2 regions of the Micromonospora sp. NPDC023869 genome follow, and region 1 is predicted to be linked to the other one. Evidence: riboswitches for the same ligand, from Rfam matches in the RefSeq annotation. Region 1 holds a riboswitch; the other holds the start of a gene.
The links. A riboswitch is a leader RNA that binds a small molecule or an ion and turns the genes downstream of it on or off. The one in region 1 is predicted to bind cyclic di-AMP.
Positions count from the first base shown of each region.

Region 1 (4,330 bases):
GTGCGAGGACCGTCGCGGTCGGCTGTCCGTTCTGCTCGACGATGCTGAGTGACGGAGTCAACGGCAAGGGCGCCGGCGACCAGGTCGAGGTGGTCGACGTGGCCAGCGTGCTGTTGCGTTCGGTCAAGCCCGAGCAGGCCCGGGGCGCCGAGGAGGGCGAGCCGGTCGCCGGGTGACCAGCGCGTACGTCGGGACGTGGCGGCATCTGTACGGATGCCGACACGTCCCGATTTTTATATTGGCGTGGATAACTGTAACGAATTGGTCGACACCCTTTGTGTGCGATCGGTCGCGCAAAGGTGAATGAGCCGTTGGTCGCCTTGATTCCGCCGCGCGCGTTCCCCTAATGTGGGGCACCGACCGCCGTGGGTCGTCTGTCTCGCCCCTTACCGCTAGCGGGACGCCCGGTGGTCGGTCGCAAAGGAGTCGGTGCCGGTGGCAACCATGCCCCTCCATCGTCATGCGCCGGGACGCCCCACCCCCGCGCGCGGGCTGCGCAAGGTCGCTCGCCGTCTGGTCGTCCTGGTCGCCGCCGCTGCGGTCGGTGCTGGTCTGGTCGCCGCGCCCGCGTACGCCGAGCCGTCGGTGGACGAGATCGAGCGCCAGATCGACAAGCAGTGGCAGCAGCTCGAACCCACCATCGAGCAGTTCAACAAGGTGCGCTCGGAGCTGAGGGTCAATCGCGAGAAGGTCGACAAGCTGGAGAAGAAGATCCAGCCGTTGGCCCTGGAGACCGAGTTGGCGATGAACCGGGTCGCGGGTCTCGCCTCCCGGTACTACATCACCGGCCCCTCGCAGGAACTCGGCGCGGTGCTGCTCAACGCGAAGCCGGACCAGCTCGGTGAGCAGATGGCCCTCCTCGACCGGCTGGCCTGGGAGGAGCGCCGTCAGCTCGAGGGCGTCATGAAGATCCGGAAGAAGTACGACGACCAGAAGGCCACGCTCGACGCGCTGATCGTCGACCAGGAGGCCAAGCAGAAGCAGCTCGCGGCGAAGAAGAAGCAGATCGACGCCGAGATCAAGCGGCTGGAGCGGTCCCTGCCGGTGACCACGGTCAAGACCACCAACTGCCCGACCATCAACGGTGTGGTCAGTGACGCGGCCCGGACGGCCATCCGGACCGCCTGCGCGCAGGTCGGCAAGCCGTACGTCTGGGGTGCTACCGGCCCGAACTCGTTCGACTGCTCCGGTCTCACCCAGTACGCGTACCGGGCGGCGGGTATCTCCCTGACTCACTTCACCGGCGCCCAGTGGCGCGAGGGCAAGGCGATCTCGCGGGCCGACGCCCGCCCCGGTGACCTCGTGTTCTTCCGCAGCGACGTGAGTCACGTCGGGATCTATCTGGGCAACAACACGATGGTGCACGCGGCGCGTGCCGGTGTCCCGGTCAACGTCTCGCCGATCACGACGATGCCGGTCGCCGGGTTCCGTCGACCAGGCTGACGCCTGAGCGCGTACGCAGGAACCACGGAAGGCCCTCGGTCAAGCGACCGGGGGCCTTCTTCGTTGTCGGATTAATGCACCGAGAGTGACGGTGTGGGTGTGTTGCGTATCGACACTGGTCGTCCCTACGCTGGTCAATCGTCGGGCCGCTGGCACGACCGCCCACCCGGGGCGGTGACGGTCCGACACCGCCGAGTCGCTGTACGAGCGAGCCGGGGACCCAGGTTCCCGGGGTGAGTCCGCGATGTCGCGGTAGGGCGCCCCCTTCCCGCCCGAACCCGTCAGCTAACCCGGTAGGCGGTCTGGGAAGAAGGAGTACGCAGCCCGGTGGCACACCATGCCCCGCGGCCTCCGTCGTACCGGTCGGCGAAGCCCGGCCCGACGACGGATGCGCCGCGATTCCGCTGGTACCGCTGCACCACCGCACTCGCCGCACTCGCCGCGACCGCCGTTCTGCTGACCGGCGGCGCGACGGCGGCCCACGCCGACCCCACGGTCGACGACATCGAGCGCCAGATCGACGAGGACTGGAATCGGCTCGAAGCCGTCATCGAACGACACAACGCGACCCGGCAGGACCTGGCTGGCACCCGCCGCGAGGCGGACGCCCTGACCGCTCGCATCGCCCCGTTGCAGCAGCAGGTGGACGAGGCGATGAAGCGGGTCGGTGCGCTGGCCGCGCGGGCGTACCGCGGCGAGCCGGTCCGCGCCGTGAACACGCTGCTGGGTAGCCGGTCGCCGGGCGAGGTCATCGCCCAGCTCGGCGTGCTCGACCGGTACGCACGCTTCCAGCAGGAGGATGTACGCCAGGCGCGTGAGCTGCGGGACGAACTCGCCGCCGCCCGAGCCGGACTGGACCGCACCATCGCCGAGCTGACCCGCACCGAGGCTGACCTGGCCGGGAAGCGGCGGCAGATCGACACCGAGATCGAGCGGCTGCAACGGTTGCGGCTGCGAGCGCACGACGACGGGGGTGGTGGTCCGTTGCGGCCAGCGCCCTGTCCGGCCACCTATCCGGGTGGCCCGGCCGGTGAGGCGGTCACCTTCGCGTGCGCCCAGATCGGCAAGCCGTACTCGTGGGGGGCCGAGGGGCCGCACGCGTACGACTGCTCGGGTTTGATGCTGGCCGCGTGGGCGCGGGCTGGAGTGGCGCTGCCGCACAACGCGGCGCGGCAGCGGCAGGTCACCGCCTCGGTCGGTCGCGGCGACCTGCGCCCGGGTGACCTGGTCTTCTATTTCCGCGACCTGCACCACGTGGGGATGTACGTCGGTGGCGGCTGGGTGGTGCACGCCTCCCGTGCGGGCAAGCCGATCGCGATGAAGCGGATGGACACCAGTCCGATCCACAGTTTCGGTCGGCCCGGCTGAGTCGCCGGGCGGACGACCACGGGCCCGCGTCCGCGCGGCGCGGGCCCGCCGGTGGTCAGCGGGTCGGCCAGGTGCGCCAGTTCTGCCAGGCGCGGCTCGGCGTCGGGCCGCGCTGCCCCTGGTAGCGCGAGCCGTAGACGAGCGAGCCGTACGGGTGCTCGGCGGGCGACGAGAGCCGGAAGATGCAGAGCTGGCCGATCTTCATGCCGGGCCAGAGCATGATCGGCAGGTTGGCCACGTTGGACAGTTCCAGCGTCACGTGACCGGAGAAGCCGGGGTCGATGAAGCCGGCGGTGGAGTGCGTCAGCAGGCCGAGGCGACCGAGGCTGGACTTGCCTTCGAGCCGGCCGGCGAGCTGGTCGCCGAGCGAGATCACCTCAAGCGTGGAGGCGAGCACGAACTCGCCCGGGTGCAGCACGAACGGCTCGCCGTCGGGCACCTCCACCGGCGAGGTGAGATCGTCCTGCTGGGTGGCCGGGTCGATGTGTGTGTACAGGTGGTTGTTGAACACCCGGAACAGCTTGTCCAGGCGGACGTCGATGCTGGACGGCTGCACCAGGGTGGGCTCGAAGGGCTCCAGCGCCAGGGTGCCGGCCTTGATCTCGGAGACCAGGTCACGGTCGGAGAGCAGCATCGCCACACCTTAGCGGCCGGTAGTCGTGACCTGCGTGTCGGACTACCTGCTTAGAACGTATGTTCGATAGGATGTCGGCATGGCTTCCTGGTCCGATTTCGCCGTCGACGAGCCCCGACTCGCCGACGGGATCCGTCTTCTCATGCAGCAGTACGGCCCGGGCTTCGGCTATCTGGCCACGGTCCGCGCCGACGGCGGGCCCCGGGTGCACCCGGTCTCCCCGGTGATCACCGACGACGGTCTGTTCTGCTTCGTGATCGACTCACCGAAGCGGCGCGACCTGGAACGCGACGGGCGTTACGCGCTCCACTCGTTCCCGGCGGAGGAGAGCGACGACGAGGCGTACGTCGCCGGCCGGGCCCGACCCGTCACCGACGACGCCACGGTGGCCCGGTTGGCGCTCGCGGCCCGCGCCGCCCCGCACGCCGACTGGCGTCTGTTCGAGTTCACCGTCGACGTGGCGATGCTCGCCCGGCACGAGCGCGCCGCCACCGGCGGGCTGGTCGGTGAGCCGGCCGTGCAGGTCTGGCTCGACCCGGCCGGCGCCACCCCGCAGGCCGCCCGGCCCACGCCCCACCGGACCCGCGCGGCCCGACATGTCCGCGCCGCCTGAACCGACCGGTGCCGGCCCCGCCTGACGACGGGACCGGCACCGGAGGTACGCGCCGACGACTCCCGCGCTACGCGCGGTAGGTGTTCCACGCGTTGATCATCCGGGTCGCCTGGCCCGGGGTGAACTGGTACATGCAGGTGTCGTAGGTGTAGTCCATGAAGTTGGTGATCGGGTCCAGCCCCGTGGTGGAGCAGGTGTCCCGACCGGTCGGGCACTGGTAGGCCGCCGACGCCTCCGCCGGAGTGTCCGAGACCTGGTCGCCGCTGCCCGAG
Region 1 covers NZ_JBVHKD010000001.1:900,008-904,337, reverse strand. Annotated here, with positions in the region: gene ACZ31C_RS03895 ((Fe-S)-binding protein) at 1-176, shown strand, start outside; gene ACZ31C_RS03890 (C40 family peptidase) at 445-1,443, shown strand; cyclic di-AMP (ydaO/yuaA leader) riboswitch at 1,623-1,758, shown strand; gene ACZ31C_RS03885 (NlpC/P60 family protein) at 1,771-2,811, shown strand; gene dcd (dCTP deaminase) at 2,867-3,445, opposite strand; gene ACZ31C_RS03875 (pyridoxamine 5'-phosphate oxidase family protein) at 3,525-4,058, shown strand; gene ACZ31C_RS03870 (zinc metalloprotease) at 4,126-4,330, opposite strand, start outside.

Region 2 (4,330 bases), on a different contig from region 1:
CGTGAAGCAGATCCGCATGAGTGACAGTCTGGTGAGGACATGACTACTGTCGGAAGGCATCGACGCTGGCCACGGCGGCGTCCTGGTGCGCCGATCCGGCCCCTGACGGGAGCTTGGCGATCTTGATGAATCCCCTGGAGGTGACGTGGAACGCGAGCAGCCTTCCGACCTGCACGAGCTGATCCGCACTCAGCTTCGCCGGCTGCGGACGGCAGCGGGCATGAACCAGGAGGAGTTCGGCCGACGGTCGAACTACTCGGCGTCCCTGGTGTCGGCGGTGGAGACCGGCACCCGCCCGGTCGACAGGCCGTTCGCCAAACGGGCGGACGAGGTCCTGGAGACCGGCGGCATGTTCGAGGAACTGCTGCGGACGGCCGAGGTGCTGCGCCAGCCCGCGTGGTTCCTGCCCTACCTGGAGGCCGAGCGCACCGCGAGGCAACTCCGGTGCTACCAGTCGACGCTGGTCCCGGGCCTGCTACAGACCGAGCGCTACGCCCGCGCGGTGATCCGATGTGACGACACCCTGACCGACGCCGGGGTGGAGCGACGACTCGCGAACCGGATGGCCCGGCAGGCGGTGCTGGACCAGGAGGAGCCGCCGCAGTTCGTCGCGGTGCTCGACGAGGTGGTGCTCCGGCGGGTCGACGAACGCCTCCGCGACGTGCTGGTCGAGCAGGTGCACCACCTGATCGACCTCGCCGAACGGCCCAACATCAGCGTGCACCTCGTGCCTGCCGGCATCGGCATGCACGCCGGGTTGGCCGGCCCCTTCATCCTGGCAAGGAGCACGGACGGTGGTTGGGTCGGTAATCTGGACACCCAACTCGGCGGGGTCCTCGCCGACAAGGACGAAGACGTCAATACCCTGCTGTCCAAATGGGAGACCGTGCGCAACGAGGCGCTGTCTGGCCGGCAGTCGATCGAGCTGATGAAGGATGTTGTGAAGCCATGGATCTGAACGGCGCGACCTGGCGCAAGTCCACCCGTAGCGGCTCCAGCGGTAACGACTGCGTGGAGGTCGCAGACAACCTGTCCGACGTCGTGCTGGTGCGCGACACCAAGGACCGGGACGGCGGCACGCTGGCCTTCACCCCGGTGTCGTGGGCGAGCTTCGTCGGCCTGGCGAAGAAGCTCGACCGGCACGCCTGATCCCGGTACGACGCGGAAGCCCTCGGCCATCCGGCCGAGGGCTTCTCCGTGCTCGACAGCACGCACCGCATCAGAGCCGTCTACCTGCCGCCGCACCCCCGGATGTAAGGAAGGGTCCCCTGCTATACACCAGGCGATAGCAGGGGACCCTTCCTTACCTCTCAGGAGGAGTAGCCGCGGGTGGCGGCCCAGTGGGCGAGGTCGATGGTGGTCATCCAGTACGAGTAGTACGAGGCGTCGGCCGAGTCGGCGATCTTGACCAGTCGACCGTCGTCCTCGTAGCCCACCACGGCGACGTAGTGGCCACCGGGGAAGGAGTGCCAGCCGCCGTCGGTGTCGGTGGCGCTGCCGGCCACGTTCACCACGACGCCGCGCCCGTCGGTGATCGCCTCCACCACGTCGGCCTGGAGCTGGTCCATCTGCGCCGGGCTGGCCGAGCCGCCCGGCAACATCGTGGTCGAGTACGGCTCGCCCTTGACCGTGGCGTTGAGCACCCGGGTGGTGTCCTGGGCCGAGTTGGTGCCGGCGTACGTGGTGCCGAGCTGGGAGGCCAGGGTGTCCTGGTCACGGTCGACACCGGCGGCGCTGAGCGCGTTGCGTACCGCGGCCGGACCGCAGTAGTAGCCGGTGGTCTGCGCCTGGAAGTCGTAGTCCAGGACCTTCCGTGCGGGTACCTTCGGCGCGGCCTTCGCACTGGTGGCCACCGGCGAGGGAGCCGCCGAGGTGGCCTTCGGCGAGGGCGACGGCGACGGCGCGGCGCTGCTCGGGGCCGCGCTGCTGGGCGGGGTCGACGGGGTCGGCTCCACCCGGGCCTCGGCGCGGGAGACCGCGGTGTCGCCGCGCAACTCGGCGACGGCGGTCGTGGTGTGCGCGGTGGCCGGGGTGTCCTCGGTGCCGACGAGTACGGCACCGGCACCGGTGGCCAGCGCCAGCGCGGCGGCCGAGGCGGCGACGACCTGGTAGGGGCGTTCGGTGGCCAGCCGGCGTAGCTGGCGCGTGACGGTCTGCTTCACGGAGTCCTCCACGGGGGCTCAGGGAGGCACGGCGAACCGCTCCGGCGGTCAGCTCGACAGGACCTGTCGAGGACCACCCGAGTACGGGGACGGCCGTGCGAGGGGCGACGCCCGGTCGACCGGGCGGGGGCGGTGGTCGCAGTCAGCTCGTGGCCGACGGCCCGACGAGCGCGGGCACCGCGGTGCCGTGGAGGTGCGGGAACTCAAGGGGTACGACGAGGGGATGCACGAGAGGAAAAGCTCCTTCCGACACCGCCGACCGGGTTAGCTGACGGGTTCGGGCGGGAAGACGGCCCTACCGTGAGCCGAGGCTCGCGGATTCACCCCAGTGGTGCGGTGGGTCCCCGGTTCGTGAGACCACGATTAGGCGGGTCGATGCGGCGTCGCCTCCTGCGATCGGGTACCGCATCGGACGGGCCGACACTACTGGCCGACCATTGCCCTGCCAACCCGTCCTGACCTGCGCAAACATGATCCAGGTCGATGATTTTCGGGCGTTCGGTCAGCGACGTCGCGCAACGGGACCGACGGCGATCGACGCAACAGGCGGTGACAGGGGGACCACCCGCAGACAATGTCTCCGGGCATCGCGTCACGTCTCGGGCGGTTCCCGCCTCGGCGTCCGTTCCGGCGAGGGATGTGACCGGGCTCACCCAATCCGGCCGGACTATCCGGTCGCCGAGCCGGGTCACCCCACGCGCGCCGGGCGCCACCGCGGGACTGCTGCGGCCGGACGTGCGACGGCGGTGGCGGTGGGCGCCGGGAGCAGGTTCGGCCGCAGGCGCTGCGCGGCGGCGTACGCCTCGGCGGAGAGCACCCGGGCCGCGTCGGTGGCCAGCTCGGCCTCCCGCCAGGCGGCCCGTTCCCGCTCGGCGGCGACCCGGTACGCGGCCCGGTGGTTGTCGCGGACGACCCGGGCCAGGACGACCTCCTGTTCGGCCGGGTGCAGTCGGGGATCCCAGCCGGCCCGGCGCGCCAGCACGTCGGTGAGCTGCCGCGCCGACAGGTCACCGCGCCAGTGCGCCTGCATCGCCGCGTGGTGCAGCCAGCGCTCCCGGGCGGCGTACTCGCTGGCGGTGCGCGGGGTGCGGGGGGCGGGCAGCGCGGTGGCCCCGGCGAGCCGCCGGGCCCGGCTCTCCGCTTCGTCGAATCCGGCCCAGGCCCGGTCGAGAGCGGTCTGAGCGGTACGCCACGCCTCCTGCCGCCGTACGGCGTTCTGCGCGGCCCCGGCGGCGGCCACGGCCACCTCACCGGCGTAGCGGCGCAGGTCGGCCGCCTCGGCCTCGGCGGGGTCGGCGGCCGGGCCGGTGGTCTCGTCGGCGCCGGACGAGGCCGGTTCGGGCCGGGCGACCAGGGCGGTGAGCACGCCCAGCGCGAGCACGAGCAGCACCGACCAGATGGCGGCGGCCCGGGGCACCTCGATCAGGAACTGGTAGAGGACGGTCTTCTCCATGGCGGTACCTCATGGGCAGTGGTGCGCTGACAGCGGACCGCGCCGGCATCCGGTCGTCCGGTGGCGGTGCCACGGGGCCGGGCGGGGCGGTGACGGGATACGTCGCGGGCAGAGATCCCGGGCGTTGCGGGACGGGGGCTGCGGCGGAGTCCGGTTGGCGGGCCGCAGCGGGGCGCGAGGTCAGACGCCGGGTGGGGCGCGGGCACCGTGGGCGGCCGGTGCGACCGTCGTCGGGGCGGATGTCGCCGGACCTGCGACCGCCGTCGCGGCAGTCCGCTGCGGCTCCGGGCGCGCCTCCGGCAGCAGTCCGGGTACGTCGACCCGGTCGACGACCCCGGTGCCGGCCACCGCGACCAGCGTGCCGGCCGACGTGGGCTGCCAGCCCGCGTGGGGCGACTGCGCGAGCAGGGCGGACGACGCGACCCGGTCGACGGCGGGGTGCCCGGCGGGGGCGCCCTGGGCGGGCATCGCCCAGGCGCCGAGGGTGAACGCGGCGGCGACCGCGAACCCGGTCAGCAGCCGCGTCGCCCAGCGCGCCAGCCACCACAGGGGACGGGCGGACGCGACGGGAAGCACATCGTCACGCTACCGCCACCACCGTCGAATCGCATCGGCGACGGGCGTGTCGCGTCGGCGACGCGCCGGCGATGACACACGAAACAGCAGGTCGGACGGCCGACGAGGACCATCCACCATGGACTCAGTGGTGCGGCTC
Region 2 covers NZ_JBVHKD010000008.1:117,938-122,267, reverse strand. Annotated here, with positions in the region: gene ACZ31C_RS22010 (helix-turn-helix domain-containing protein) at 146-958, shown strand; gene ACZ31C_RS22005 (DUF397 domain-containing protein) at 949-1,149, shown strand; gene ACZ31C_RS22000 (C39 family peptidase) at 1,311-2,174, opposite strand; cyclic di-AMP (ydaO/yuaA leader) riboswitch at 2,401-2,542, opposite strand; gene ACZ31C_RS21995 (hypothetical protein) at 2,851-3,615, opposite strand; gene ACZ31C_RS21990 (hypothetical protein) at 3,796-4,191, opposite strand; gene ACZ31C_RS21985 (acyltransferase family protein) at 4,316-4,330, opposite strand, start outside.
Region 2: linked by a shared signal. The riboswitch ahead of ACZ31C_RS22000 (C39 family peptidase) and the one ahead of ACZ31C_RS03885 (NlpC/P60 family protein) in region 1 are both predicted to bind cyclic di-AMP.